Regions from separate parts of the Micromonospora sp. DT229 genome, predicted to be linked through region 1. Evidence: riboswitches for the same ligand, from Rfam matches in the RefSeq annotation. Region 1 holds a riboswitch; the other holds the start of a gene.
What was found. Region 1 has a riboswitch for thiamine pyrophosphate ahead of ACLQ2T_RS03120 (thiamine phosphate synthase). Riboswitches for the same ligand answer to the same signal wherever they lie in the genome.

Region 1 (15,360 bases):
TGAGCCGGCTACTGCTCACGGCGTTCGGCGTCAGCCTGCTGGCCGGAGCCGGTCAGCTTGGCCTCGCCTTCGGCTTCGGCATCATCCGGCTGACCGGCGCCTTCAACGGCGCCACCGTCAACCAGTGGCCGGCCCAGCTCGTCTGGGTCGGCTGGTTCGCGGCGAACGCCGCCGTGATCGGTGCCGTGCTCACCGAGCGGGTGGCCCGGCAGGAAGGCCGGCTCACCGGCACCGGCCGGCAACTCGCGGTGGCCGGCAGCGCCGCCCTGGGGGCCACCGTCGTGGCGCCGTTGTGCATGCAGCCGGCCCGCAGCGCCGAGCTCATCTCGGTCGATCCGGTCTGGGCGGTGGCCATCTGCGCCATCCTCGGCGCGGTGGTCGGGGCCGGTGCCGCGCTGGCCGTCCTGGTCCGCCCACCGTTCGCCTGGAACATGGCTGCCCTGGCCGGGGCGATGTGGCTGATCGCCCTGCTGTCGGTCGTACCCTCACTGGGTGCCGGCGGACCGCTGACCCCGGTCCGCCTCGGTGTGCTGGAACCGGCCTGGCTGTCCGTCGACACGGCGCAGCAGTTGGCGTTGCTGATTCTGCCGTTGTTGGCCCTGCTGGCCGGCCTGGCCGGTGGAGCTGTCGCCCGGTGGCGCGGGCACCCGGCGCTGACCAGCGGGCCGAGTGGGGTGGCCGGGCCGGTGTTGGTGGCCTTCGCCTACCTGGCGGCCGGGCCCGGCGACTCCGCCGACCGCTACCAACTCGCCCCGTACTACGGCGCCCTGATCGCGATCGCCGTCGGCGCGCTCGGTTCGGCCGCTGCCGCTCTCCTACCCTGGCCGCTGACCGGTCGTTCCGCCTCCGGCACCCCGGCCATCGAACCCACCGCGATCCTCCAGCCGCTACCCCCGACCCCGGCCCTGCCCGCCTCGTCGCGCCGTCCGGCCGAGCACCCCGTAGCGGCTGCCGACACCCCACCGCACTGGCAATGGCCGGAACCCCAGCCCTCCCTGGACCCACCGACGGCCGCCGAGGTCACGACCGAAGCGGGGCTCGGAGCACGGGAGCTGCCGCCCGCCTCGGCTGCCGACCGCCACCCCGTCCCGTTCTCAGCCACCGACCGCCTGTCCACGACAGAACCCGAGCCAACAGAGGATGCGGCGACAACGGAGCCCGAAGCACTGGAGGCTGCGGCGACCACGGGACCTGGCTCAACGGAGGCTACGGTGTCGGCCGTCGAGATTCGGGGGGCGGCACCGACCCCGGCCTCCGCGCAAGCCCCGGCGGCGGCCGACCCTGCGGCCGACTCCGCCCCGGTGGGCGACGGCAGTGACATTCCGCTGGCCGGGCGGTCCGCCCGCTCGCCGCTGGCACCCGCCCCGGCTTCGTCCGCAGCGCCAGATCCGGTCGAGGCTTCGGTTTCGGTGGGCAAGACGCCGACCCCCCGGCGGACCCGCAAACCCCGGGCCGGTACGACGGCCGCCGCTGCGGAGCAACAGCCCGAGCAGTCTGCGGAGCAAAAGTCCGAGCAGGGGAAACCGGCCGTCCTGCCGGAGACCACCCACACCAGTGATGACGCCGACCCCGCCGCGCCTACCGCCACCTCCTCGGGGGCGACCGGCCCCGGAGCGCACCCTGACCTGACCGCCCAGGCCGCTTCGGACGAGGGCGCCCGCCCGACGCAGTACCCGTCCACCGCCACCGACTCGGCCCCCCTGCTCTCCGCCGAGCTGCGGCCCGAACCGGCACCACGCCCCCGCCACCGCCTGTCGTTGCCCGAACTGAACTCGACAACGCCGTGGAACGCCTTCGCGCCCGCCCGACCGGCCGATCCGCCACCGGCCGAGGACCAGCAGACCACCACCTTCGGCACCCCGCGAGCGGTAGCCGCCACCACCGCTCCGACCGCCACCGAGCCACCGACACCGACCGGTCACGGTCATCCCACCTTCTCCCCCAGCCCGGCTTCGACCTCCCCCAGCCCGGAGGCGACCACGCCCGGGCTGGAGTCGCCCGCGCCTGCTGGGCTGGAGGCAGTACCGCCTGCTGCGGAGGCGACCGCGCCCGCCGGGACCGATCCGAGGGCCACCGCACGGGGGCTCTCGGCCGCCTTCGCCGCCACCCCGGCCCGCACCACCGACCCGGCTGCCACCGCCCGTGACCTGTCCGCCGCCTTCACCAAGCCACCTGCGGTCGCCCCGGAGGACATCCAGCCCGGGGAGGAACGCGACAAGGGTCTGCGCGGCCTGTTCCGTCGGGGCAGATCCCGCCCGGACAGCACGGTCGACGGTGAGGAACCGCTGCCCGCCCAGGACGAGGAGTACGTGGACTGGGTGACCGGGCTCGGTCGACCCGTGACCGAGGACGAGCCCGCCCCGAAGACGTCCCGCCGCTCGCTGCGCTCGACCGGCCGGCACCACCGGGACTGACTTGACCCCGGTGACCGGCCGGCCGAGCGCCCGCCTATGGACCGGTCAGGCCAACGGCAGGTAGACCCGCCCGCCGGAGGCGAGGAACTCGTCGGACTTGTCCTTCATGCCCCGGGCGGCGTACTCCTTGAGATCCTGGGTGATCTTCATGGAGCAGAACTTCGGCCCGCACATCGAGCAGAAGTGGGCCGTCTTCGCCGGTTCGGCCGGCAGCGTCGCATCGTGGTACGACCGCGCGGTCTCCGGGTCCAGCGACAGGTTGAACTGGTCTTCCCAGCGGAACTCGAACCGCGCCTTGGACAGGGCGTCGTCCCAGGCCTGCGCGCCCGGGTGCCCCTTGGCCAGGTCGGCCGCGTGGGCCGCGATCTTGTACGCGATCACGCCCGCCTTCACGTCGTCCCGGTCCGGCAGGCCGAGGTGCTCCTTCGGAGTCACGTAGCAGAGCATCGCGGTGCCGAACATGCCGATCATCGCCGCCCCGATGGCCGAGGTGATGTGGTCGTACGCGGGTGCGATGTCCGTGGTCAGCGGGCCCAGGGTGTAGAAGGGCGCCTGGTGGCACCACTCCTGCTGGAGGTCCACGTTCTCCTTGATCTTGTGCATCGGCACGTGACCCGGGCCCTCGATCATCACCTGCACGTCGTACTCCCAGGCGATCTTCGTCAGTTCGCCCAGGGTACGCAGCTCGGCGAACTGGGCCTCGTCGTTGGCGTCCGCGATCGAACCCGGCCGCAGCCCGTCGCCGAGGGAGAAGGTCACGTCGTAGCGGGCCAGGATCTCGCACAGTTCCCGGAAGTTGGTGTAGAGGAAGTTCTCCTCGTGGTGCGCCAGGCACCAGGCCGCCATGATCGACCCGCCGCGCGACACGATGCCGGTCACCCGGTCCACCGCCAGCGGCACGTACGGCAGCAGCACCCCGGCGTGCACCGTCATGTAGTCCACGCCCTGCTCGGCCTGCTCGATCACGGTGTCCCGGAAGACCTCCCAGCTCAGCTTGACCGGGTCACCGCCGACCTTTTCCAACGCCTGGTAGATCGGCACCGTGCCGATCGGCACCGGCGAGTTGCGGACGATCGCCTCGCGGGTCTCGTGGATCCGCTTGCCGGTGGACAGGTCCATCACGGTGTCCGCGCCCCACCGGGTCGCCCAGGTCAGCTTCTCCACCTCCTCGGCCACCGAGGAACTGACCGCCGAGGTGCCGATGTTGGCGTTGACCTTGACCAGGAAGGCCTTGCCGATGATGGCCGGCTCGCACTCCGGGTGGTTGACGTTCAGCGGCAGCACCGCCCGCCCGGACGCGATCTCCTCCCGGACGAACTCCGGCGACCTGCCCTCCCGGATCGCCACGAATTCCATCTCCGGGGTGACCACCCCCGCCCGGGCGTACCCGAGCTGGGTCGGCCGATTCCCGTCCGCCCCCGCCAGCGGGGTGCCCGGACCGCGTATCGGGGCCACATCCCCCCGCTCGGCGATCCACGGCCCACGCAGCGGGGGCAGCCCGACCTGGGGGTCGGAGCCCGGACCGGAGGTGTCGTAGAGCCGTACGGGTGGGTTGTCCCCGGTCAGCTCCACCTCCGCGAACGGCACCCGGATCTCCGGCCGCGAGCCCTCGACGTACACCTTGCGCCGTACCTGCATGACAGTCTCCCTGTGCTCAGGTGGACCAGCCGAAGTGGTCCAACGGACCGCGTCCCGCACCCAACTCCCAGTTCCGCGCGCCGGCCAGCGCCCGGCTCACGTACTTCTTGGCCTCCGCCACCGCCACCGGCACCGGATCGCCCATGGCCAACCGCACCGCGGTCGCCGCCGAGAACGAACACCCGGTCCCGTGGCTGTGCCGGGTCGGTACCCGAGGGGCCCGCAGCACGGTCGTCCCCTCCGGACCGTGCAGCACGTCCAGGGCCTCGCCGCCGGTGTCCACGTCACCGCCGGTCACGATCACCCACTCCGGGCCGCCGGAGGCCAGGGCCCGGGCGGCCGTCGTCATCTCCGCCAGATCAGTCACGGCAGCCCCGGTGAGGGCCGCGGCCTCCGCGCTGTTCGGGGTCGCCACCCGGGCGTACGGCAACAGCCGCTCGACCGCCGCCACCACACCGAGGCGGTGTCCACTGGTGGCCACCAGCACCGGATCGACGACGAGTTGCGGCAGTCGCCCGGCCGCCGCCGCGTCGGCGATCGCACCCGCCACCGCCGGCGTACCGAGCATCCCGGTCTTGACCGCCCGCACCGCGAAGTCGGACAGCACGCTGTCCAGCTGCTCGGTGACCGTCTGCGGGGGCAGCGGCAGGACGGCGTCCACGCCCAGGGTGTTCTGCGCGGTGACCGCGGTGAGCACACTCGTGCCGTAGGCGCCGAGCGCGGCGAAGACCTTCAGGTCGGCCTGGATGCCGGCACCGCCGCCGGAGTCCGAGCCGGCCACGGTGAGCACGGTCGTAGGGGTCATCTGTCTTCCTCAGGATTCAGGTCGAAGCTGCCTCGAAGGCGCTGGTCAGTTCGGCAGCGGTCTGCTGCGGGTCAGGGGAGCGCATGATCGCGCCGAGGACGGCGACGCCGACGGCGCCGACCTGCCCGCAGGCGCGTACCTGGGCCGGGGTCTCGATGCCGCCGAGCGCCAGCACCGGCACCGGACTCAGCCGGATCAACCCGGCCAGTCCCGCCGGCCCCAACGCCGGCCCGTAGAGGGGTTTGGTCCTGGTCGGATAGACCGGCGAGAGGGTGACGTAGTCCTCGGTGCGCAGCCGACGCAGTTCCGTCTCGTCGTGACAGGACCGACCGACCAGCTGGGCGCCCGGCGGCGGCCCGGAGTCGCTCGCCGACAGGTGCACAGCCACCACCGGCCCACCCACAGGCTCCGCCCCCGACACGACCCCGCCGGCGGCGGGTTCGATGGGCAGCAGGGGGTCGGGGCCGGCGACGATGAGGGTGCCGCCGGCCTCGGTCAGGACCGGCCGCAGCTCGGCGGCGAGGGCGAACCGTTCGGCGCGGGGCAGGTCCTTCTCGCGCAGCAGCACCCAGCGCACGCCCCCGGCCACGGCCGCCGCCACCACCTCCGCCAACGGCCTGCGGGCCACCCGCCGGTCCGTCAGCACCACAACGCCGGAGACACCCCAGGACAAGCCGTCGGCGCCCGGGTGCGGGGTCACAGCTCGGGGCGACCTTCGTCGGGGGTACTGGCCAGGGCGTGGAAGCGGCGGGGGATGCGGCCGGCACCGGCGGCCAGCCGACCGGCGGTGATCGCGTGGCGCATCGCGGTGGCCATCGCCACCGGGTCCGCGGCTCGAGTCACCGCACTGGCCAGCAACACCGCGTCGCAGCCCAACTCCATGGCCAACGCCGCGTCGGAGGCGGTACCGATCCCGGCGTCCAGGATCACCGGCACCTCGACGCTCTGCCGGATGAGCCGGATGTGGTGCGGGTTGGACACCCCTAGGCCGGACCCGATCGGCGATCCCGCCGGCATCACCGCCGCACAGCCGACGTCGGCGAGCCGACGAGCCAAAATCGGATCATCCGAGGTGTACGGCAGCACGGTGAATCCGTCGGCGACGAGTTCCTCGGCGGCGCGCAGCAGTTCCACCCCGTCGGGCAGCAGGGTCCGCTCGTCGCCGATCACCTCCAGTTTGACCCAGTCGGTGTCGAACGCGTCCCGGGCCAGGTGCGCCACCTTCACCGCCTCACCGGCGGTGTAGCAGCCGGCCGTGTTCGGCAGCAGTCGGACCCCGCACCGGTCCAGCAGGTCCAGCAGACCCCCCGAGCCACCGGGGACGGTGTCCACCCGACGCAGGGCCAGGGTGACCAGCTCGGTGCCGGAGGCCCGGATCGCCTGTTCGAGCACGTGCAGGTTGGCCGCCCCGCCGGTACCGAGGACCAGCCGGGACCCGAACCGGGTACCGCCGAGGGTGAAGCCGTCCATCGTGGTCACCCGCCCTGGGCGGCGCTGAGCACCTCTACCCGGTCGCCGCCGCGCAGTACGGTCGCCGGCCATCCGGTACGCGGCACCACCTCGCCGTTGACCGCCACGGCCACCCCCCGGTGCTGCGGCGTGACCTGTCGTACCAGTTCGGCGACCGTGGCGCCCTCGGGCACCACCTGCCCGACGCCGTTGACCGTCAGCTCCATCTGTCGTCCTCCTTGCTGTCCGGGCGGAACCGGTCGGCCCGGAAGGGGCGCAGCATCGACCCGCCCGCTCCCTCCCCGGTGATCAGGCCGGTGATCAGATCCGCGGTGACCGGGGTGAGCACGATCCCGTGCCGGTGGTGACCGGTGGCCGCCAGCACCTCCGGCCGGTCGGGCAGCGGCCCCAGGATCGGTGCGTTGTCCGGGGTACCGGGGCGCAGCCCGGCGATCGTCTCCACCAGGTCGTACTCGGCCAGCTCGGGCAGCAGGTCGACCGCGGCCCGCAGCAGCCGCAGGACCGCACCGGCGGAGACCGCCAGATCGGAGCGTTCCTCGACGGTGGCACCGACCACCACCTCACCGCACTCACGCGGGACCAGGTAGACGTGCTCGCCGTCGGCGTACCCCCGGATGACGTGCCGGAAGCCCGGCGGGCCGCCGTCCGGGGTACGCAGCCGCAGCACCTGGCCCTTCACCGGGCGGACCGGCAGCCCGGTCAGGGCGGCGGCGCCGCAGCCGGCGGCGACCACCGTCACCTCGGCGGACAGTTCGGACAGTCGCCCCACCGGCTCGGTGACCAGCACCGCACCGGCCCGCTCGGCGGCCAGGCGCAGTGCCGGTACCAGCCGACGCGGGTCGACCTGGTGGTCGGTGGCGGCGAGGGCACCCCCGCGAACCCGGGGGGCCAGCGCCGGTTCGTACTCGCGCAACTCGGAGGGCCGCAGCGGGGTCACCGGCAGACCCAGACCCTGCTGGTACGCCCACAGCCGCCGCGCCTCGGCCAGGTCGTCGGCGGTCAGCCCCACCATCAGGGTGCCCTCGGTCCGGTACCCGATGTCCAGGCCGGTGGCCTCGGTCAGCTCGGCGGCGAAGGCCGGCCAGCGCCGAGCGGACTCGGTGAGCAGCCCGGTCAGTTCGTGCTCGCCGAAGTACGCCTCCGCCACCGGCGCCAGCATCCCGGCGGCCACCTGGGAGGCTCCCGACCCCGGAGCCGGATCGTGCACCACGACCCGCAGTCCCCGGGCCGCGCACCGCCAGGCGATCGCCAACCCGATCGGCCCCGCCCCCACCACCGCCACCTGCGGTGCAAGGAAGGGCCCCCGCTTAACGTCTCCGGTATAGGAAGGGCCCCCGCTTAACACGTCAGCGCCCTGACCAACTCGGCTGCGGCGTGGGCGGGATCGGCGGCTGCGGAGAGCGCGCCGACCACCGCCACCCCGTACACGCCGGCGGCCCGTAACCCGGGTACGTCCGCCGCCGTCACTCCCCCGATGGCGATCACCGGTACGGCGACCGCCTCGACCACCGCCCGGACGCCGGTCACCCCGATAGCCGGGGGCAGGCCGTCCTTTGTGGTGGTGGCGTGGCAGGGGCCCACGCCCAGATAGCTGGCTCCGGCGGCGACCCCCTGGACGGCCGAGACCGGCTCCCGGGCGGTGGCGCCCAACACCGCCTGCGGGCCGAGCACCTGCCGGGCCGCCGCCACCGGCAGATCGTCCGCGCCGACATGACCGCCGGCGGCCCCGGCCGCCAAGGCCACATGCAGGCGGTCGTTGACCAGGCAGGTGACGCCGTACGGCCGGCAGCGGGCGAGCACCCGGCAGGTCAGCTCGTACGCCTCCCGGTCGGTGACGGCGTCCTCGACCCGGACCTGGACCACCAGCTCGGTGTGGGCCACCGGCAGGACGGCTGCGAGCACGGCCAGCGCGTCCCGGCCCGGTCGGGTGTCGGTGATCAGATGCAGTCGTCCGAGGGACGGCACGGCAACACTCCTCCCTGCGCCGGCATTACCCGGATCAGGTTCGACGGTCGGGGGCTGGCAGCCCCCCTCTCAGCCCGGTACACCGGGCTCCCGTGGGTTCGTTGGGTGTCAACGTACGTCGTTTCGGCTGCGCCGCCAACCCCCGGACCCGCGCCGGCCGACTTCCGGAGCTGCCCGACTCAACCGTGTCGCCCTCGCCCGGCGACCGGAAAAGACCCGGTTATGCAGCGACTCATGCCAATTCGACAACACCTCGTTACCAAGCTGTTACATCAATGAGTCTTGCCCGAAACCGATCGACCAAAGCAAATTTGATTGATCGGCTCAGTTCCTCGGCAGCCAGACCCTCACCGTCAGGTACGAGCACTCGGACCGACCCGGAGTAGCCACCGACGTCCGCTCCGACCCGTCCTACACGGAAAGAGGAGATCTTCGTGCCCCGAACCAGCCGCGGGCGAGCAACTCTCGACCCGTTAGCCGTGGCGCTACTCGCCCTGGCTCTCGTCCTGACCGCCGCGCCGTTCCCGATCGCCCGCCCCACAGCCGCCCAGGCCGCCGGCCGTACCACCACCCAGGCCGCCGCCCCCACCACCGCCCAGGCCGCGGCTGCGGAGCCGTTCTCCGTCCTGGTGTTCTCCAAGACCGCCGGGTTCCGCCACGACTCGATTCCCGCCGGCATCCGGGCGATCCAGCAGCTCGGCACCGCGAACAATTTCACAGTCGTCACCACTGAGGACGGTGCCGCCTTCACCGACACCAACCTGGCCAGGTTCAAGGCGGTCATCTGGCTGTCGACCACCGGTGACGTGCTCAACGCCACTCAACAGTCGGCCTTCGAGCGCTACATCCGCGCCGGTGGCGGATACGTCGGGGTGCACGCCGCCTCCGACACCGAGTACGACTGGGCCTGGTACGGCCAACTGGTCGGCGCCTACTTCAACAGCCACCCGGCCAACCAGACCGCCACGGTGAAGGTCGAGGACACCACCCACGAGTCGACCCGGCACCTGCCGGACCGGTGGTCCCGCTTCGACGAGTGGTACAACTTCCGCACCAACCCCCGCGCCCGTCAGGTGCAGGTGCTGGCCTCGCTGGACGAGCGCAGCTACAGCCCCGGCAGCGGGGCGATGGGGCACGACCACCCGATCGCCTGGTGCCAGAACTACGACGGTGGCCGGTCCTGGTACACCGGTGGCGGGCACACCCAGGAGTCCTTCGCCAACGCCGAGTTCCTCCAGCACCTGCTCGGCGGCATCCAGACCGCGGCCGGGGTGGTGCACGCCGACTGCGGCGCCGGTCGGGCCGCCAACTTCGAGAAGGTGACGCTGGACAGCAACACCAGCAACCCGATGGAGTTGGACATCGCCGAGGACGGGCGGGTCTTCTACATCGAGCGCGACGGCCGGGTCCAGATCATCAAGCCGGACACCGGGCAGACCGTCACCGCCCTGCGGCTGAGTGTCTTCGCCGGCAACGAGGACGGCCTGCTGGGCATCCGCCTCGACCCCAACTTCGCCAGCAACGGGTGGATCTGGCTCTACTACGCCCCGAGCGCGGGCGGATCCCGCAACTACCTGTCCCGGTTCACGGTCACCGGTGACACGATCAGCCCGTCCAGTGAGCGGGTGGTCCTGGAGGTGCCCACCCAGCGCAACACCTGCTGCCACATGGGCGGGACGATGACCTTCGACTCGGCCGGCAACCTGTACCTGGCCACCGGGGACAACACCAACCCCTTCGAGTCCAGCGGATACAGCCCCTTGGACGAGCGCTCCGGGCGCGCGGACTACGACGCCCAGCGTACTGCCGGCAACACCAACGACCTGCGCGGCAAGGTGCTGCGGATCCGGCCCCAGGCCGACGGGACGTACACCATCCCGAGCGGGAACCTGTTCGCCCCGGGAACCGCCCGGACCCGTCCGGAGATCTACGCGATGGGCCTGCGCAACCCCTTCCGGATCGGCATCGACCCGGTGACCAATGTGCTCTACGTCGCCGACTACGGCCCGGACGCCACCACCACCAACGCGAACCGGGGCCCGGAGGGCCTGGTGGAGTGGAACATCGTCGACCGGCCGGGCAACTTCGGCTGGCCGTACTGCCACGGCAACAACCAGGCGTACAACGACTACCAGTTCCCGTCCGGCCCGAGCGGGGCCAAGTTCAACTGCTCCGCGCTGGTGAACAACTCCCCCAACAACACCGGTCTGACCAACCTGCCGGCGGCCATCCCGGCCACGGTCGACTACGGCTACGGCGGCAACAGCCGCTTCCCGGAGATCGGCGGCGGCGGAGCGCCGATGGCCGGCCCGGTCTACCGGTTCGACCCGAACATCTCGTCGCGGCGGCAGTGGCCGGCGTACTTCGACGGCAAGTCGATCTTCGGCGAGTGGAACCAGTCGCGGATGTACACCATGCAGGTCAGCCGGGACGGCAAGACCCTCGTGGACATCAACCGGATCCTCGACCAGATGACCTTCGTCCGGCCGATGGACATGGAGTTCGGCCCGGACGGCGCGCTCTACCTGATCGAGTGGGGTAGCGGCTTCGGCGGCAACAACGACAACTCCGGGGTCTACCGGATCGACTACACCGCCGGGGCCCGTGCCCCGATCGCGGTGGCCGCGGCGACACCCACCTCGGGGGCTCCGCCGCTGGCGGTCAGCTTCTCCAGCGCCGGTTCCCGCGACCCGGACGGTGGCATCCTCACCTACGCCTGGACCTTCGGTGACGGTGGCACCTCCACCCAGGCCAACCCGACCCACACGTACACCCGGTCCGGCAGCTACACCGCGCAGTTGCGGGTGACCAACCCGGCGGGCCGCAGCGCGGTGGCGAACGTGCCGATCACGGTCGGCAACACCGCCCCGACCGTCACCATCGAGTTCCCCCCGGACGGCGGCTTCTTCTCCTGGGGTGACCAGGTCGCGTACACCATCCGGGTGACCGACCCGGAGGACGGCACGATCGACTGCGACGAGGTCGAACTCCAGGTGCTGCTGGGACACGACGAGCACGCCCACCCGCTGGAGCGGCACACCGGCTGCACCGGCACGGTGCAGACCCAGCTGGCCGACGGCCACGGGGCGGACGCCAACGTCTTCACCGTGCTGGAGGCGACCTACACCGACCGGGGCGGTTCCGACGGAGCCGAGCCGCAGACCGGCCGGGCCCTGAAGATCCTCCAGCCCAAGCGCAAGGAGGCCGAGTACTTCTCGGCCACCGGCCGGGTGGCCGGCGCCACCGGGGGCGGCACCGCCGGGGTGGAGAAGGAGACCACCGGTGACACCGCCGGCGGTGGGCAGAACATCGGTTGGATCGAGGACGGCGACTGGTGGTCGGTCAGCCCGGCCAGCCTGACCGGGGTCACCTCGATCCAGTTCCGGGTCGCCTCGGCCACCTCCGGTGGCCGGATCGAGGTCCGGGCCGGGGCCGCCGACGGTCCCCTGATCACCACCGCCACGGTGGCCGGCACCGGGGGCTGGCAGACCTACACCGACGTCACCGCGCAGATACCCAACGGCGCCTCCTCGGAGGGCGGGCTGTACTTCGTCGCCCGGGACCCCAACCGGGGCACCGGAACCCTGTTCAACGTCAACTGGATGAACTTCGTCGGCCCCGGGGTCAGCGGCAACGCCCCACCGACGGTCACCGCCACGGCCACCCCGACCAGTGGGACCGGGCCTCTGGCCGTGACCTTCACCGGTACGGCGTCCGACCCGGACGGGGACACCCCGCTGACGTACGCCTGGGACTTCGGCGACGGTCAGACGGCGACCACGCTCAACGCCACCCACACCTACACCACGGCGGGCAACTACACCGCCACCCTGACGGTCACCGACAGTCGGGGTGCCCGGGGCCAGGCCACCGTGCAGATCCGGGTGGACGGGCCCGGGGGCAATGAGCCCTGCCAGGTGGAGCAGGGGCCCCAACGGTCGGACGAGTTCACCGGCACCTCGCTGGATCGCCAGCGGTGGACCAGCGTGGTGCGGGACAGCCAGGCGTACTCGCTGACCGGGGGTGCCCTGCGCCTGCCCACCGCGGCGGGTGACCTGTACGGCACCCGCAACGACGCGACCAACCTGGTGCTCCAGCCCGCACCCAGCGGGGCCTGGCAGGCGACCACCCGGGTCACCCTGGCGGCCCGGGCCGACTACCAGCAGGCCGGCCTGATCATCTACGGCAACGACGACAACTACGCCAAGCTGGACCTGGTCTACGGCGGCAACCGCAAGGTGGAGTTCATCCGGGAGAGTGCCGGCACCCCGCGCAACGAGAGTGCCGACTCCACGGCCGCTCCCACCGGTGACACCATCCACCTGCGACTGACCAGCGACGGGACGAACCTGACCGCGGCCTACTCCACCGACGGGCAGACCTTCACAGCGGTGGGCCGGTCCGCTGCCCTGGCCGGGATCACCAACCCCCGGATCGGTCTGTTCGCCCTCAACGGCGGCACCACCGCCCCGGTGCTGAACGCCGACTTCGACTGGTTCCGGATCACCCCGGAGGCCACGACCGGTACGAGCGCCACACCCTCGGACGAGTTCACCGGCAGCACCCTGGAGAAGTGCCGGTGGAACGCCATCGTGCGGGAGGAGGCGACCCGGTACCGGGTGACCGACGGTGCGCTGCGCATCGACGTACCCAACGGTGACATCTACGGCACCGACAACACCGGGCCGACGAACTTCGTCCTGCAGAACAGCCCGGCCGGGAACTGGACGATCCAGACCCGGGTCGACGGCAGCCTGTTCAACGAGCAGTACCAGCAGGCGGGTCTGCTGGTGTACGCCGACGACGACAACTACCTGAAGTTCGACTACGTCACGGACAACGCGGCAGGTCAGACGATCTCGCGACGGATCGAGTTCCGCAGTGAGGTCGGCGGGGTGGTGCAGAGCACCCAACCCCAGGCCACCGGGCTGACCCAGGGGATCTGGCATCTGCGCCTGTCCCGCAGCGGCAGCACCTACACCGCCGCCTACTCGGCGGACGGCACGAGTTGGACCACCCTGGGCACGTTGACCAGCACCGCGGTCGGGACCACCCCGAAGGTGGGGCTGTTCACCCTGGGGGCCAACCAGACCGCCTCGAAGACGGCCGCCTTCGACTACTTCCGGCTGACGCCGGGCTAGTCGACCGATCGGAGCCGGCCCGCACCTCTCGGGGTGCGGGCCGGTTCCCGTCCCGAGGTGCCGAGCCGACCTCCAAAGGCCAGAGACCGGACGTACGACTTAGCGGGTGATAGCGGGAGATGTCATCCTCCGTTACCGAACCGTTATTCATCGAAACCTTGCCAAGTACCGATGGACCGGAAGTAATTTGTTCAACGGCTCAACATAATGCTGGAACGGACGCCCCGGCAGGCGACCGATCCGGCTCCACCTGGGACGGTCTTCGGCGAACCGGCCCCGCGACCCCTGTCCGTCAGGACCAAGGAGACCGGAGTGTCCCGACCACACCGTGCCCGCGCACCCATAACCGCCGCCTTGATGAGTCTCGGCCTCGCCGTGACCACGCTTGTCGGCGGACCGGCGCAGGCCGCCTCCACCACCACCAAGACAGCATCACTGGCGCAGACCGCACCGGCGCCGGCCCCAGCACCACAGGCCGCCGCCGACGACTTCTCGGTCCTGGTCTTCTCCAAGACCGCCGGCTTCCGGCACGACTCGATTCCGACCGGCATCGCCGCGATCCAGCAACTGGGTGCCACCCACGGCTTCACCGTGGAGACCACCGAGGACAGCGCCTCCTTCACCGACGCGAACCTGGCCCGCTACCGGGCGGTGATCTGGCTCTCCACCACCGGTGACGTGCTCAACGCCGAACAGCAGGAGGCCTTCGAGCGCTACATCCAGACCGGTGGCGGCTACGTCGGCGTCCACGCCGCCTCCGACACCGAGTACAACTGGCCCTGGTACGGCGAGTTGGTGGGGGCGTACTTCGCCAACCACCCGGCCAACCAGACGGCCACCGTCAAGGTCGAGGACCCGGCGCACGAGTCCACCGCCCACCTGCCGGAGCGCTGGTCCCGGTACGACGAGTGGTACAACTTCCGCACCAACCCGCGCGGCAAGGTGCACGTGCTGGCCACCCTCGACGAGACCAGCTACTCCCCGGGCACGGGCGCGATGGGTCACGACCACCCGATCGCCTGGTGCCGGGACTACGACGGCGGCCGGACCTGGTACACCGGTGGCGGTCACACCCGCGAGTCGTACGCCGAGCCGGAGTTCCTCCAGCACCTGCTCGGTGGCATCCGGACCGCGGCCGGGGTCAGCGGCGCCGACTGCCGCGCCTCGCTGACCTCCAGCTTCGAGAAGGTGACGCTGGACAGCAACACCAGCAACCCGATGGAACTGGACATCGCCGCAGACGGGCGGGTCTTCTACATCGAGCGCGACGGCCGGGTCCAGATCATCAAGCCGGACACCGGGCAGACCGTCACCGCGATCGACCTCGACGTCTTCACCGGCAACGAGGACGGCCTGATCGGCATCCGCCTGGACCCGAACTTCGCCACCAACAACTGGGTGTATCTCTACTACGCCCCGAACGACGGGGTCGCGCGTAACCTGCTGTCCCGGTTCACGGTCACCGGCGACACGATCGACCCGGCCAGCGAGAAGCAGGTGCTGCGGGTCGACACCCAGCGCAACACCTGCTGCCACGCGGGCGGGACGATGACCTTCGACTCGGCCGGCAACCTGTACCTGGCCACCGGGGACAACACCAACCCGTTCTCCTCGGACGCGTACACCCCGATCGACGAGCGGCCCGGTCGCGCCGACTACGACGCGCAGCGCACCTCCGGCAACACCAACGACCTGCGGGGCAAGGTGATCCGGATCCACCCGGAGGACGACGGGACGTACACCATCCCGGAGGGCAACCTGTTCGCGCCGGGCACGGAGAGGACCCGTCCCGAGATCTACGCGATGGGCTTCCGTAACCCCTTCCGGATCGGTATCGACCTGGACACGGACGTGCTGTACGTGGCCGACTACGGGCCGGACGCCGCCTCCGCCAACCCCAACCGGGGGCCGGAGGGCCTGGTGGAGT
Region 2 (15,360 bases), on a different contig from region 1:
TCCGACTCGCCATCGTCAGCCAACTGGCCGGCGGCGAGCGCTGCGTGCACGAGTTGGTCGACACCCTGGGCGTCACCCAGCCGCTGGTCTCCCAACACCTGCGGGTGCTGCGCGGCGCCGGTGTGGTGCGCGGCTCCCGGCGCGGCCGGGAGATCGCGTACAGCCTGGTCGACGAGCATGTAGCCCATATCGTCGCCGACGCGGTCAGCCACGCCGGGGAGGAGCCCCGCGGCGGCACCCAGCGCACCGGAGCGCCGTCATGAGCTTGCTGGAGCGCCGTCATGAGCACGCACGCCCGGGTGCCGTCATGAGCAAACGAATCGGCCGGCTCAGCGCGAGCGAGCCTCGTGGCGGCACGCAGCGCAGCGGAGTGCCGGCATGAGCGACGGTCGTACGGCGGTCCGCAACACCCGGCAACGCTCGGCGGTCAGTGCGTTGCTGGCCGAGGTGGAAGGCTTCCACAGCGCCCAGGACCTGCACGCGATGCTGCGCGAACGCGGCGAACGGGTCGGCCTGACCACGGTCTACCGGACCTTGCAGAGCCTGGCCGACGCAGGCGAGATCGACGTGATGCGCCCGCCGGGCGGTGAGCACCTCTACCGCAGGTGCAGCGAGGGACACCACCACCACCTGGTCTGCCGGGCCTGTGGCCGTACGGTCGAGGTCGCCGGTCCCACCGTGGAGACCTGGGCCGACAAGGTCGCCGCCCAACACGGCTTCACCGACGTCAGCCACACCCTCGAAATCTTCGGCACCTGCCCCACCTGCACCCCCTAACCCCACCCTCCCCCGCACCCTCCGCGCCCCGCACCCTCCGCGCCCCGCGCCCCGCCCCAGCCTCGCCGATCTTGCACTTTGTGTCGCCGCAAAGGCTGCTAAAGCGGGCATATCTGCGACCGAAAGTGCAAGATCGGCAGGGCTGGGGCAGGGCTGGGCGGGGCGCGGCAAGACCGGCGGGCGGGGCGGCGGGGCGGGGCGGGGCGTGAAGGGCGGTGGGTGGGGCGTGGTGGGGGCGGGCGTGGCAGGGTGGGCGGCGTGAAGATTTATGCCGATCGCTTTCCGGTGGCGCTGCGACAGTTGCTCACCGATCTGCTCGTCGTCGCCTGGGTGTACGTGACGATCCGTGGGGCTCTGTGGTTGCACGACCTGGTGCAGAGGCTGGCCGTACCGGGGCAGAAGCTGGAAGGGGCCGGTGGTGGGCTGGCCGACAACCTGGCCGAGGCCGGCGGAAAGGTCGGCCGGGTGCCACTGGTGGGCGACGAGTTGACCGCGCCCTTCGAGCGGGCGGCCGAGGCGGCCCGCTCGCTCGCCGAGGCCGGGCGTGACCAGCAGGAACTCGTGGATCAACTGGCCCTGGCCCTGTCCGTCGGGATGGCGATCGTACCGCTCGGGCTGGTGGTGTTCGGCTGGCTGCCGCTGCGGGTGCGTTGGATGCGCCGGGCCGGATCGGCGGCGGCACTGGCTGCCGTACCCGCCGGCCGGGACCTGCTCGCGCTGCGCGCCCTGGCCACCCAGCCGATCCGCCGACTCACCCGCATCGACCCCGACGTGGCGCAGGCATGGCGGCACGGCGACGAGCAGACCATCACCGCCCTCGCCGCCCTGGAACTACGCCACCTCGGCCTGCGCACCCCCACCACCCCACCGACCTCCCCCACCCAACCACGTTGATCAAGAAGTTTGCGTCGTGATCGGCGCCGATTCTGACGCAAACTTCTTGATCAACGTGGCAAGCGAGGCAAGGGGTTAGTCGTTGGACAGGCCGCTGGGGTCTTCGTCATCGTCGATGTCGTCGTCGCCCCAGTTGCGGCGGGAGATCGGCAGGATCAGCCAGAAGGTGAGGAACCAGAGGCCGGTGACGGCGCTGAGCAGGAAGGCGATCGGCCGGGCGAGTACGAAGTCGGTGATCAGCAGGACCGAGCTGACCATCGCGATCAGCATCAGGGCGAGGCCACCGGAGGCCATCCGGTGCGCGAACCGGACCAGATCCGGCTTACGTCCCTGACGGAACAGTGCCCGGTGGAACGCCACCGGCGAGATGATCATCGCGGTGGCGCCGGCCGCCGCGAGCAGGGCGACGATGTAGACGTCCCGCTGGAACGGGGTGGTGTCGTCGAAGCCGTTGCTGAACGGCAGGGTCAACAGGAAGGCGAAGAGGATCTGTACGCCGGTCTGTGCCACCCGCAATTCCTGCAACAGGTCGGCGAAGTTGCGCTGCCATCGCTGCTTCTCGGTTTCCTTGGACACCGCTGACCTCCGGGGGTACGGCACGCCGTCGGCGCGATTCGGCGACGGCGGCAACGCTGATTGCCCCACCGCCCTCGTTCCGAAACCGCCTGCGACAGCCGCCGTCCGCCGGACTCGGCCCACCTGCGCCGGCCGCCGTCGCCCACCCCGAATCCACCAGCGACAGCAGCCGTCCGCCGGACTCAGGCGACGGAACGCACCCGGGCCACGATGGCCTCGGCCAACCGGGTCGGCACCTGGTCCGGAATCCAGTGGCTGACCCCGGCCAGCTCCACGAACCGGTAGTCCCCACGCACGTGGCCCGCGCAGGCCTCGGCAGCGGTACGCCCGATCGCCACGTCCCGGTCGCTCCACACGAAGGTGGTCGGCACGGTCACCGGGCCGATCGCCGCCAGGTCCGTCTGGGACATCGCCCGGTACCAGTTCAGCGCCGCAGTCAGGGCGCCGGGTTCGCGCATCGGTTCGGCGTACGTGGACACCCGCGCCGGGTCCCCTACCCCGCGCAGCATCCCGCGCAGCCCTCGGGCCCGCAGGGCCAGCAGGGTCTTCTCGGCCACCCCGGGCCGACGGAACAGCATCATGTACGCCGAGCGCGCCTTCTGCTGCGAGTCCTCGGCCAGGGCGTACGCCATGGCGGCCGGATGGGGCACGGAGACGGCGGTCAGGGTGCGGACCCGCTCCGGATTGCCGGCGGCCAGCGCCCAGGCGACCACGGCACCCCAGTCGTGCCCCACCACATGGGCGGAGTCGACATCGAGGGCGTCCAGTACGGCGGCCGCGTCGGCTACCAACTCCGCCAGCCGGTACGCCTGAACCGAGGTCGGCCGGGCACCCGGGGAGTAACCGCGCTGGTCGACCGCGTAGGTGCGCAGACCGGCCACGTGCAGGGTCGTCGTCACGTCGTTCCACTCGCCCGCGTGCTGCGGGAAACCGTGCAGCAGCAGCACCGGTTCACCGTCCTGCGGGCCACCGGCGACGACGTCGAACCGCAGACCTCGGGCGTCGATGTGCATGAACGGCAGCCTACCGAGGTCGACGCTCAGTCGTACTGCTGCTTGGGGGCGGGTATCCGCCGCCAGGACTCGACCTGGAGGTACGGGATCTCGGCGTCGTTGACCGGGTCACGGCCGATCCGGTCGCTGTACCGGCCGATCACCTCCACCCAGGTGTCGTCGGGCAACCCGACCGGCACCTCGCCGGTGAGCCCGAGCTTGACCGGCCGCCCGTCGGCCGCGCAACAGGACAGCACCATGCGGGCCAGGATGGGTCGGCCGTCCTCGCCGGTGGTGAGGAAGCCGGTCAACTGCACCCGCCGGTCGCCGATCGAGGCACCCCGGTCGAACAGGGCCCGCGCCGCGTAGTCCAGGACGCTGACCGGCGCCGGGTCGGCGTCGGGCAGCGGCGGATAGTCCGACTGTCGCGGGGCGTTCAGGGCGGTGCCGGACTGACTGGCCGCGTACGAGCCGAGGGCCGGTGGGGCCACCAGCAGCAGGCCGAGCACCGGCAGGATGAGCAGCCAGCCCACCCGGGGTTCGTGGTGGCCGTGCCCGTCATGCTCACCGGCGGTCGGACGTAACTCGTACCACAGGGTCATGATCGCGGCGACCACCAGCAGCAGGCCGGCGGTGATCAGGAAGGGGCGCAGCCCTTCCTTGACATAGCGCAGGTAGAGGTCGGTGAGGCTGGCCCGCAGCACCGCCCCGCCGAACAGCAGCAGGAGTACCCCCTGCGCCTGCCGGTTCACAGCAGCACCGCCCCGGCACCGGTGGCGACCAGCAGGGCCACCGCGAAGGTGGCCGGGGCGAACCGGAAGGCGAACCGACGTCCGAAGACACCGGCCTGCATCGAGATCAGCTTGAGGTCCACCATCGGCCCCACCACCAGGAAGACCAGTCGGGAGGTGAGGGAGAACTGCGACAGCGAGGCCGCCACGAAGGCGTCCGCCTCGGAGCAGAGCGACAGCAGTACGGCGAGTACCGCCAGCACCAGGACGGACAGCCAGGGGTTGTCGGCGAGGGTCTGCAACCATCGTTCCGGCACCAGGACGTTGATGCTGGCGGCAGCCATCGCGCCGAGCACCAGGAAGCCACCGGCGTGGGTGACGTCGTGCCGGACGGCGGCCCAGAAGGCCCGGCCCCGGCGGGGGTCCTCCAGCTCCGGTCGGCGGGGCATCCTGATCCACTCGGTGCGACCGAGGCGCAGCCACAGCCAGCCCATCACCATGGCCACCACGAGGCTGGCCAGGCCCCGGGCCAGGACCATCTCGGGATTGTTCGGGAAGGCGACCGCGGTGGCGGTCAGCACGATCGGGTTGACCGCCGGTGCGGCCAGCAGGAAGGCCAGGGCGGCGGCCGGGGTGACCCCCCGGCGGATCAGGGAACCGGCGATCGGTACGGAGCCGCACTCGCAGCCGGGCAGCACCACCCCGGCCGCACTGGCCGCCGGTACCGCCAGGGCCGGGTGTCGGGGCAGTGCCCTGGCCCAGAACGACCGGGGTACGAAGACCGCGATCACGGCCGAGAGCAGCACTCCGAAGACCAGGAAGGGCACCGCCTGCACCATGATCGAGACGAACACCGTGGTCCAGGTCTGTAGGCGCGGATCGTCCAACGCCCCGGCCAACGGATCCCGGAAGATCACCAGCAGGATCAGCAGCCCGGCCAGCACCTCCACGGAACCGACCCGATCGCCGACCCATCGCCGCAGCGCCCCACCACCGCCCGGCTCCGCTGCGGGGCCGGTCGACTGGGGCGCAGGGTCGGTGGCGACAGCGGTCGGCTGGGGTGCGGGGTCGGTGGCGGCACCGGTCGGACCGTTCTGCGGTTCATCGACCGGTACGGCTTGATTCGTTTCTGTGCTCACCCTGCCGTCTCTTCACCCCGGTGGTTCGGCGGGCTGAGATTACCGGCCGAGGGCGGTGAGGTCGATGGATGTCGGCGAAACGGGTGGATCCGCCGGGCGGGCGTACCCCCTTGGCGCCCTCGACCCGGCCGCACCCGGCCCGACCTGCTAGATCACGTTGCCTGTTGATCTTCAAAGGTGTTAGCGTCGGCGAGACAACTTCACCTCCGACAGGGGAGCGCACAGCGCTGAGAGTGCGGGTTCGCCCGCAGACCCTCCGTACCTGATCTGGGTAATGCCAGCGCAGGGAGTTCGGTCCACCTCCTGCCCGCCACGGCTCGGTGCCGTCGGGCGCGGCGTGCGTCTTACCTGGTTCGACACTGGACTGGGAGCAATCATGAGCCAACCGACCACCAACCGGTGGCGCACCATCGACATCGTCGTGGCCGCGGTGATCGCGGTCGCCTTCGGTGTGATCTTCTGGGCCTGGGGCGCGGTCTGGCGGGTCGCGGACCCGGCCTTCGCCTTCTTCCCGGCCAGCCAGGCCATCATGTACGGGGTCTGGCTGGTCCCGGCGGTGCTCGGCGGGCTGGTGATCCGTAAGCCGGGTGCCGCGCTGTTCTGCGAGGCGGTCGCGGCGACGGTCTCCGCGTTGCTGGGCTCGGAGTGGGGCGGTGTCACAATCGTCCAGGGTCTGATCCAGGGTCTCGGTGCGGAACTGGCCTTCGCCGCCTTCCGGTACCGCTCCTTCCGGCTGCCGACCGCACTGCTGGCCGGCGCGATGACCGGTCTGGGTGCCGCCCTGTTCGACTTCTTCGTCTGGAACACCGCGTACGAGCTGGGCAGCTACCGGATCCCGTACGCGCTGCTCACCGTGGTCAGCGCCACCGTGGTCGCCGGCGCCGGCGGCTACGCCCTCACCAAGGCGCTGGCCGGCACCGGCGTCCTGGACCGCTTCCCCGCCGGCCGCAACCGCCCCCTCGTCTAACGCCCCCTCCCCCATCGCCCTGTTGATCAAGAGGTTTGCGTCTGGCGAGCAGCAATTCCAGACGCAAACTTCTTGATCACCGCGACGATCGAGGGGGTGCGGGTGGAAGGGAGTGGGGGGAGGAGAGGAGTGGTGGGGGTGGGTGGGGTTTGGGTTCGGGGGTTCGGGTGGCGGCATGCGGGGCGGCGGGCTTGGGCCCTGCGGGGGGTGGACCTGCGGGTGCAGCGGGGTGAGCGGGTGTTGCTGCTCGGGCCCTCCGGGGCGGGCAAGAGCACTCTGCTGGCGGCGCTGGCGGGGCTGTTGCCGGAGGACTCCGGTGAGCAGGAGGGCACCATCGAGATCGACGGCCGCCCGCCGACCGAGACCCGGGAACGGGTCGGCATCGTCTTCCAGGATCCGCAGTCCCAACTCGTCATGGCCCGCAGCGGCGACGATGTGGCGTTCGGGCTGGAGAACCGGGGGGTGCCGGCGGCACAGATCTGGCCCCGGGTGGACGAGGCGCTGCACCGGGTCGGGTTCCCGTACCACCGGGACCGTCCCACCGCAGCACTCTCCGGCGGCGAACAGCAGCGGCTGGCCCTGGCCGGGGCCCTCGCGCTGCGCCCCGACCTGCTGCTGCTCGACGAGCCCACCGCCAACCTCGACCCGGCCGGGGCGGACCTGGTCCGCACCGCGATCGCCCGCGCGGTCGACGGCGACACCACCCTGATCCTGGTCGAGCACCGCATCTCCGACGCCCTGCCGCTGGTGGACCGGGTGGTGGTACTCGAACCCGGAGGCGGGGTGCGGGCCGACGGCCCACCGGAGCAGGTCTTCGCCGCCCACGGTGACGCCCTCGCCGCCGAGGGGGTCTGGGTGCCGGGCCGGCCACTCCCGCCGCGCAAGGCCACCACCCCGGCCGGCGAGGTGTTGCTCACCGCCGACGGGCTCGGCCAGCCGCCCCGGCTGGCCCCCACCGACCTGACCGTACGCGCCGGTGAGGCGCTGGCCGTGCTCGGTCCCAACGGTGCCGGCAAGTCCACCCTCGCGTTGCTGCTCGGCGGGCTGGGCAAGCCGGGTGCCGGTCGGCTGTCGGCCAGCGCGGAGCTGGCCGGGGCCGACGCCCACAAGCCACCGCACCGGTGGCGCGCACCGGCACTTGCCCGCCGGATCGGCTCGGTGTTCCAGGATCCGGAGCACCAGTTCGTCACCAGTACGGTCTTCGACGAACTGGCCCTGGGCCCCCGGCGTACCGGTGCCGCCGAGGCGACGATCCGCGACCGGGTGGACGAGCTGCTGCACCGGCTGCGGTTGGACAAGCTGGCCGGGGCCAACCCGTACACCCTCTCCGGCGGCGAGGCGCGGCGGCTCAGTGTGGCGACCGCACTGGCCACCGCGCCCCGGCTGTTGATCTGCGACGAGCCCACCTTCGGGCAGGACCGCCGGACCTGGCGGGAGTTGGTGGACCTCTTCGCACAGCTGCGCGACGGCGGCCACGGCCTGGTGACGGTCACCCACGACGCCGACTTCGTCGCCGCGCTGGCCGACCGCACCCTGACGCTACGGCCGACCGGCGAGACCGGGCGGGCGCGATGATCGACCTCGAACCGGTCGCCCGGCCGGACGCCCCGCTGGCCCGCCGCAATCCGGTGGCCAAGCTGGCCGCGGCGCTGCTGTTCGCGTTCCCGCTGTTGGCGACGCTGGATCCGGTGGCGCCGGCGATCGCCCTCGCGGTGGAGTTGGCGGTACTGCCGTTGTTCGGCCTGCGTTACCGGGTGCTGTTCCGCCGGGCCTGGCCGTTGTTGATCGCCGCCGGTGGCGTACTGGTGGCGCTGGTGCTGTTCGCCGCTGACCGGTCGGGCCGGGTACTGCTCGACGCCGGGCCGATCATGGTCACCTCCTCGGTGCTGTTCACCGCCCTCGGCCTGGTGCTGCGCCTGTTCGCGGTAGCCCTGCCCGGAGTGATCGTCTTCGCCACCACCGATCCGACCGAGCTGGCTGACGCACTGGTGCAGAACGCGAAGGCCCCGGCCCGGTTCGCCATCGGCGCGCTGGCCGCCTTCCGGCTGTTGCCGCTGCTCGGCCAGGAGTGGCAGATGATCGTCATGGCCCGCCGGGCCCGGGGCGTGGAGGCCGGGCGCAACCCGGTGGCCAAACTGCGGCTGTTCATGTCGACCGCGTTCACCCTGCTGGTAGGGGCGATCCGCCGGGGCACCCGGCTGGCGGTCGCCATGGACGCCCGGGGTTTCGACTCCACCGCCCCGCGCACCTTCGCCCGCCGCCAATCCTTCGGCACCGCCGACTGGCTGCTGCTCATCTGCGCCCCCGCCCTGGCCGCCGCCGCCCTCACCGTCAGCATCACCCTAGGCACCTTCACCCCCCTGACCCCCTAACCCCACCCCGCCCTGACCCCCTCCCCACCCCACCCCCGCCCTCTGCCCCGTCGATCATGCAGTTCTTGTCCCCGCATAAGGGATGTTCTTCGCACAAGGGCGACCGAAACTGCATGATCGACGAGGCAGACGCGGGCGGGCGCGGGCGCGGACGAGCACGGACGGGTGAGGTGGGCAGGCACGGTGCGGGGTGCGACCACATGGTGACCAGGGGTGGGGGATGACGCGGGCGGGCATCGAAGCGCGCTACCGTCGCAGCACTACTGACAGACGCGGAAGGTGGCGAGGATGGCGGATCGGGCTACGGCGCAGATCGGTGTGACCGGGCTGGCGGTGATGGGCCGAAATCTGGCCCGCAACCTGGCCCGCAACGGGTTCACCGTGGCGTTGCACAACCGCTCACCGGAGCGGACCCGGTCGCTGGTGACCGAGCACGGCGACGAGGGCACCTTCGTCCCGACGGAGTCCCTGGCGGACTTCGTCGCCGCCCTGGAACGCCCCCGCGCCGTGATCATCATGGTCAAGGCGGGCGGCCCCACCGACGCGGTGATCGACGAGCTGGTGCCGCTGCTCGAAGAAGGCGACATCATCATCGACTGCGGCAACGCGCACTTCGCCGACACCCGTCGGCGGGAGGAGTCGCTGCGGGCCAAGGGCCTGCACTTCGTCGGCACCGGGGTCTCCGGTGGTGAGGAAGGTGCCCTGTGGGGGCCCAGCATCATGCCGGGTGGCTCCGCAGAGTCGTACCGGAAGCTGGGGCCGATCTTCGAGAAGATCGCCGCGCAGGTCGAGGGTGAGCCGTGCTGCCAGCACGTCGGGCCGGACGGCGCCGGGCACTTCGTCAAGATGGTCCACAACGGCATCGAGTACGCCGACATGCAGCTCATCGCCGAGGCGTACGACCTGTTGCGGGCCGGGCTGGGTGCGACGCCCTCGGAGCTCGCGGAGATCTTCCGGGAGTGGAACTCCGGCGAGCTGGAGTCCTTCCTGATCGAGATCACCGCCGAGGTGTTGGCGCACACCGACGCCGCCACCGGTGAGGCCTTCGTGGACGTCGTGCAGGACCGGGCCGAGCAGAAGGGCACCGGCCGGTGGACCGTCCAGATCGCCCTGGACCTGGGCATCCCGATCACCGGCATCGCCGAGGCGACCTTCGCCCGGTCGCTGTCCGGGCACGTCGGGCAGCGCGAGGCCGCCCTCCGGGCCTTCCCCGGCAGCGGGGAGAAGCTTCAGGTCAGTGACCGCGAGGCGTTCATCGAGGACGTACGCCGGGCCCTGCTGGCCTCGAAGATCGTGGCGTACGCCCAGGGCTTCGACCAGATCCGCGCCGGCAGCGCCGAGTACGACTGGAACATCGACCTGGGCGGCACCGCCCGCATCTGGCGGGGTGGCTGCATCATCCGGGCCCGCTTCCTGGACCGGATCAAGCAGGCGTACGACGAGCAGCCGGACCTGCCCACCCTGCTGGTGGCACCGTGGTTCGCCGACACCGTGCGTGACGGGGTGCCGAGTTGGCGGCGGGTGGTGGCCGAGGCGGCCCAGGCCGGGGTCCCGACCCCCGCCTTCGCCTCCTCCCTGGCCTACTTCGACGCGCTGCGCGCCGAGCGTCTGCCGGCCGCCCTGATCCAGGGCCTGCGCGACAACTTCGGCGCGCACACCTACCGCCGGGTGGACCGCGAGGGGTCCTTCCACACCCTGTGGGCCACCCCGGACCGCGCCGAGGTCGAAGCCTGAGGCCACCTCGACCACGGCGAGGTTGAGGCCTGAGGCCCACTGCCCGACCAGGGCAGAAGCCTGAGGCCGACGGAGCGAACACCGACGCGCCCTGTCCCGATCATCGGGGCAGGGCGCGTCGGGTTACCGGATCAGAAGAAGCGGCGACGCCGGGCCTTCTGGGGGCGCAACAGGTCGGCTCCCCGGGTGAGCATGCGGCTGGCACCTGAAGGGCCGCGCCGCGACTCCAGAGAGTGGCTGAGTCGGCGAGCACCCGCGGCCGCCAACGGAACCGCCACGGCCATCACCGCCCACTGGGCTACACGCTTGCGCATCATGTGGGTTCACCTCCGTCAGTGGCTGCTGCCAGGGGTGGTACCCAGACCCGGCGGACACTATGCCTCAGGTGGTCGGCGCCACCGGGTTGGGCAGCGCGCCACCGAAGCGGCGGTCCCGCTGGGCGTACAGCTCGCAGGCGTACCACAGGTGGCGGCGGTCGAAGTCCGGCCAGAGGGTGTCCAGGAAGACCAGTTCGGCGTACGCGCTCTGCCAGAGCAGGAAGTTCGAGGTGCGCTGCTCGCCGGAGGGGCGCAGGAACAGGTCCACCTCGGGCACCTCGGGGTGGTAGAGGTAACGCCCGATGGTCTTCTCGGTGACCTTGGCCGGGTCGAGTCGGCCGGCGGCCACATCCCGGGCGATCGCGGCGGCGGCGTCGGCGATCTCGGCCTGCCCGCCGTAGTTGACGCAGAACTGGAGGGTCAGGGTCGAGTTGCCCCGGGACATCTCCTCCGCGGTCTGCAACTCGGTGATCACGCTCTTCCACAGCCGCCCGGCCCGACCCGACCAGACCACCCGTACCCCGAGGTCGACCAGTTGGTCCCGGCGTCGACGGATGACGTCCCGGTTGAAGCCCATCAGGAAGCGGACCTCGTCCGGCGAGCGCCGCCAGTTCTCGGTGGAGAAGGCGTACGCGGACAGGTAGGGGATGCCCATCTCGATGGCCCCCTCGACCGTGTCGAAGAGGGAGAACTCCCCCGCCTCGTGTCCCTTGGTGCGGGGCAGCCCACGCTCCTTGGCCCACCGGCCGTTGCCGTCCATCACCACGGCGACATGCTGGGGCACCGCCGCCGGCGGCAGCGCCGGTGGCCGGGCACCCGAGGGGTGGGGGGTCGGCGGCACCGGCTCACGCCGGCCGGCCCTGGTGGATCGGATCACTCGGCTCTCTCCCCTGTTCACGCTGTCCTGGCCGAGATCCGCTAGGGACACCGGCTCCTCCTGCGACGCCGGTCGGCGTCAGTCGTCGTCGTCGGTACCAGCCGGCGGCGGCATCGTGCCGGTCACACCGGCACCGGGGGGCCGCAGCCCGCCGCCGGCACCGCCCGGCGGGATCGTAACGGTCGCCGGGCCACCCCGGTCGACCAGCGGCAGGGAGCGTAGCGTGCGCTCCAGGTGCCATTGCAGGTGCGCCGCGACCAGTCCGCTGCACTCCCGGCGGGTCCCGGCGTCGGTGGCGTCGGCGATCCGCCAGTCGCCGCGGACCAGCGCGGACATCAGATCGATCGTGGCCGGGGCGGGATGGGCGGCTCCCGGCGGACGGCAGTCCGGGCAGACCGCGCCTCCGGCGGGCACCGAGAAGGCCCGGTGGCGGCCCGGGGTGCCGCAGACCGCGCAGTCGGTCAACGCGGGCGCCCATCCGGCCAGGGACATGCCCCGCAGCAGGTACGCGTCGAGGACCAGGGTGATGGCGTGCTCGCCCTGGGCCAGGGCGCGCAGGGCGCCCAGGGTGAGCTGGAACAGCCGCAACGAGGGTTCCCGTTCCACCGGGGTGAGCCGCTCGGCGGTCTCGGCGATCGCGCTGGCCGCCGTGTAGCGGGGATAGTCACCGAGGAACCGCTTACCGTACAGGTCGATCCCCTCGACCTGGCTGACGGTGTGCAGCGAGCTGCCCACCTCCCCCTTGGGGTCACCGGCCAGTTGCAGGTCGACATGGCCGAAGGGTTCCAGCCGGGCGCCGAACTTGGAGCTGGTCCGGCGTACTCCCCGGGCCACCGCCCGCAGTCGGCCGTGCCGACGGGTGAGCAGGGTGATGATCCGGTCGGACTCGCCGAGCTTCTGTACGCGCAACACCACCGCGTCGTCGCGGTAGAGCTGTCGGCGGTATCCGGCCATCGCGTCATTGTCCCTCCCGGCCGGAGCGCCACCGTCACCCCGGGTCGGATTTCAGGGTTCCCTCCGGGTATCGGGGCAGGCTGACCCGGATGTGTCCGCCCGGGCACCGGCGTTAGCGTGCTCGTCATGCCTTCGCACCAGCGCACCAGCACCGCTTCGCCCGCTCGTACCCCCCGGTGGGCTACCGTCCGCCGATCCGGTACGGCCCTCGCCGCGGCGCTCACCCTGATCGGGTCGGCCGGGTGCGGCAGCGTCTCCTTCCGCCGGCTCGACTTCGACACCACCGAGCAGGCCCGGATCACCACCATCCGACTGCTGCCGGGCGCCGGTGACGTGGTGATCCGCGCCGACGGCGATCCGGACCAGGTCCGGATCAAGCGGGTGGTGCGCTACCAGGGCAACCAGCCGGCGACCACGTACGAGATCAAGGGCGGTGAACTGGTGCTGGACACCTCGTGCGGGCGCCGGTGCAGCGTCTCCTACGAGGTCATCGCCGGTAAGGGGGTCCAGGTCGAGGGTGAGACCGGTTCCGGCAACATCGACCTGAGTTCGGTGGGCCAGGTGGAGGTGAAGGTGGGCTCCGGCAACGTCCGGGTGGCCGGCGCCGCCGACGCGGTGCGGGTGGAGACCGGCTCCGGCGAGATCGAGGTGTACGACGTGTCGGCTCCGGTGGTGTTGCGGGCCGGCTCGGGGAACATCAACGCCACCGGGCTGCGCGGCGAGGCGCAGGCGCAGGCCTCCTCGGGCAATGTGACGATCGAGTTGGAGCAGCCCGCCTCGGCCCGTGCCCACACCTCCAGCGGCAATGTCGAGCTACGGGTACCGGCCGGCGCCTACCAGGTACGGACCGAGGCGGGTTCGGGTGAGGTGGAGGTCGACGTGCCCAACGATCCCGCCGCCCCGCTGCTGCTCGATGTGCGCACGGGCAGCGGGAACATCACCGTCATGTCCCGGTGAGGTCCCCGCCCCGGCCACGCTGACCCGACACGACGTCCTCGCGGGACTCGGTCGCCTGGTCCTCGCGGGGTTCGGTCGCCTGGTCCCGCTGCCCCGGTAGGGCCATCGCACCCGGCTCGACGGGTCGATCCGGCGCGGCGGCGCGGCGGGACTCCGTGTGCCGGTGGGCGGCCGGCACCTCCGGGCGAGGCCCGCCGGGAAGCAGCTCGGGTGGGCGTTGCGCCGCTACGTCCTCGACCCAGCCGAAGAGTGCGGTCACCACACCCACCAGCAGGAAGACCAGCACCACCCGGATCGCCAGGCCCAGCAGGTCCTGGTGGGACCAGCCGACCACGTCCACCAGCGGGGTGAGTGCCACCACGAATGCCATGTGCCACAGGTAGACCGTCAACGCCCGGCGGTTCAGCACGGTCACCGCGCGCCCGAACACGGCGTTGCGGTCGACCCATTCCGCGCTCGACGGTGCCCGGCCCAGCACCACCAGGATGAAGGCGGCCGACCAGAGGGCGTTGCCGAGGGGGTTGTCGTTCAGGTCGTACCCACGCGGCCCGGGATGGCTCAGGATCCAGGCACCGCCGACCGCCGCCAGGGTGAGCACGATCGGCACCAGCAACCGGTTCGCCAGACGGCGCAGCATCCCCGCCTGGTGGGCGAAGCCCAACAGCCAGGCCCCGAAGTAGAGCCCGAACTCCCGCAGCACCCCGGGGGCGTTCGGGTAGACCCCGAACTCGATCGCCACCAGCAGGCAGTACGGGGCCAGCAGGGTGGGCAGCGGATAGCGCCGGAACAGCCACAACGCGATCGGCGAGGCGAGCACGAACCACAGATAGTCCCGCAGGTACCACATCGGACTCAGCGCCAAGGCGCCCCAGTAGTTCGCCGGTGGGTCGGCGATCGGGAAGAGCCAGAGCAACACCTTCGGCGTCAGCGGCAACCCGGTGAGCAGCATCGCCGGTACGAAGATCGCGGCTACCACCCACAGCGAGGGCAGCAGCCGGCGCAGCCGCCGGCCGACCGCAGTGGGGCCGAACCGGTGCAGCGAGGCCGCCATCAGCGACCCGGCCAGGGCGAACATCACCGACATCGCCGGAAACAGCAGCGTCAATGACGCCCAACCGGTGACGTGGTAGACGACGACTCGCACGATGGCCAGAAAGCGCAGCAGGTCAAGGTATCGGTTTCGCATCAGCCTGCATCTATATCCGGGGGCATAGGCACGTTCCTCTACCCTCCGGGTCGGGGTGGGAAAACCCCAGAGACCCGGCGGGATAGTGAAACTTCCCATATGCCTGACCGGTACCGATCAGAGCGATGCAGCGACAGAAGTCCGGATTGACAGCCGGAGGCCCGCCCGGTCCACAGCGGAGAGACCGGGCTGCGGCCTACCGGCCGGCCCCGCCTAGAAGCCGAGCTTGCGCAGCTGCTTGGGGTCGCGTTGCCAGTCCTTGGCCACCCGCACATGCAGATCGAGGTAGACCCGGGTACCCAGCAACTCCTCGATCTGTCGCCGGGCCGCCGTGCCCACCGCCTTCAGCCGGCTGCCACGGTGCCCGATCACGATCGCCTTCTGGCTGGACCGCTCGACATACAGATCGGCGTAGATCTTCGTCAGCCGCCCCTCAGGGATCATCTCCTCGACCACCACGGCGATGGAGTGCGGCAACTCGTCCCGGACCCCCTCCAGGGCGGCCTCCCGGATCAGCTCCCCGACCAGCACCTGCTCCGGTTCCTCGGTGAGCATGTCATCGGGATACAGCTGCGGAGACTCGGGCAGATACCGCGTCATCACCTCGACCAGGGTGTCCACCTGGTGCCCCGCGACGGCGCTGACCGGCACCACCTCGGCGAACTCGCCCAGCTCGCTGACGGCCAGCAACTGCTCGGCCAGGCGCTTCTTGTCGACCAGGTCGGTCTTGGTGACCACGGCCAGCACGGTCGCCTTCAACTCGGCCAGTTCCCCGGTGATGAACCGGTCGCCCCGGCCGATCGGCTCGTCCGCCGGAATGCACAGGCCGATCACGTCGACCTCGCTCCAGGTCTGCCGCACCAGGTCGTTGAGCCGCTCGCCGAGCA

Region 2: it holds a riboswitch for thiamine pyrophosphate, as region 1 does, so the genes downstream of both, ACLQ2T_RS22290 (ECF transporter S component) here and ACLQ2T_RS03120 (thiamine phosphate synthase) in region 1, are expected to answer to the same signal.

Annotation. Positions count from the first base shown of each region.
Region 1 covers NZ_JBNCLD010000002.1:70,896-86,255, forward strand. Annotated here, with positions in the region: gene ACLQ2T_RS03085 (hypothetical protein) at 1-2,414, shown strand, start outside; gene thiC (phosphomethylpyrimidine synthase ThiC) at 2,460-4,052, opposite strand; gene thiD (bifunctional hydroxymethylpyrimidine kinase/phosphomethylpyrimidine kinase) at 4,069-4,857, opposite strand; gene ACLQ2T_RS03100 (thiamine phosphate synthase) at 4,874-5,557, opposite strand; gene ACLQ2T_RS03105 (thiazole synthase) at 5,554-6,327, opposite strand; gene thiS (sulfur carrier protein ThiS) at 6,333-6,533, opposite strand; gene thiO (glycine oxidase ThiO) at 6,524-7,672, opposite strand; gene ACLQ2T_RS03120 (thiamine phosphate synthase) at 7,666-8,292, opposite strand; TPP riboswitch at 8,287-8,396, opposite strand; gene ACLQ2T_RS03125 (ThuA domain-containing protein) at 8,727-13,433, shown strand; gene ACLQ2T_RS03130 (ThuA domain-containing protein) at 13,791-15,360, shown strand, end outside.
Region 2 covers NZ_JBNCLD010000016.1:62,866-78,225, forward strand. Annotated here, with positions in the region: gene ACLQ2T_RS22255 (ArsR/SmtB family transcription factor) at 1-263, shown strand, start outside; gene ACLQ2T_RS22260 (Fur family transcriptional regulator) at 379-777, shown strand; gene ACLQ2T_RS22265 (hypothetical protein) at 1,036-1,671, shown strand; gene ACLQ2T_RS22270 (DUF6328 family protein) at 1,747-2,247, opposite strand; gene ACLQ2T_RS22275 (alpha/beta fold hydrolase) at 2,430-3,260, opposite strand; gene ACLQ2T_RS22280 (TIGR03943 family putative permease subunit) at 3,287-3,991, opposite strand; gene ACLQ2T_RS22285 (permease) at 3,988-4,953, opposite strand; TPP riboswitch at 5,311-5,415, shown strand; gene ACLQ2T_RS22290 (ECF transporter S component) at 5,486-6,076, shown strand; gene ACLQ2T_RS22295 (ABC transporter ATP-binding protein) at 6,215-7,651, shown strand; gene ACLQ2T_RS22300 (energy-coupling factor transporter transmembrane component T family protein) at 7,648-8,448, shown strand; gene gndA (NADP-dependent phosphogluconate dehydrogenase) at 8,737-10,182, shown strand; gene ACLQ2T_RS22310 (hypothetical protein) at 10,314-10,499, opposite strand; gene ACLQ2T_RS22315 (isoprenyl transferase) at 10,564-11,340, opposite strand; gene recO (DNA repair protein RecO) at 11,455-12,330, opposite strand; gene ACLQ2T_RS22325 (DUF4097 family beta strand repeat-containing protein) at 12,457-13,287, shown strand; gene ACLQ2T_RS22330 (acyltransferase family protein) at 13,274-14,473, opposite strand; gene era (GTPase Era) at 14,687-15,360, opposite strand, start outside.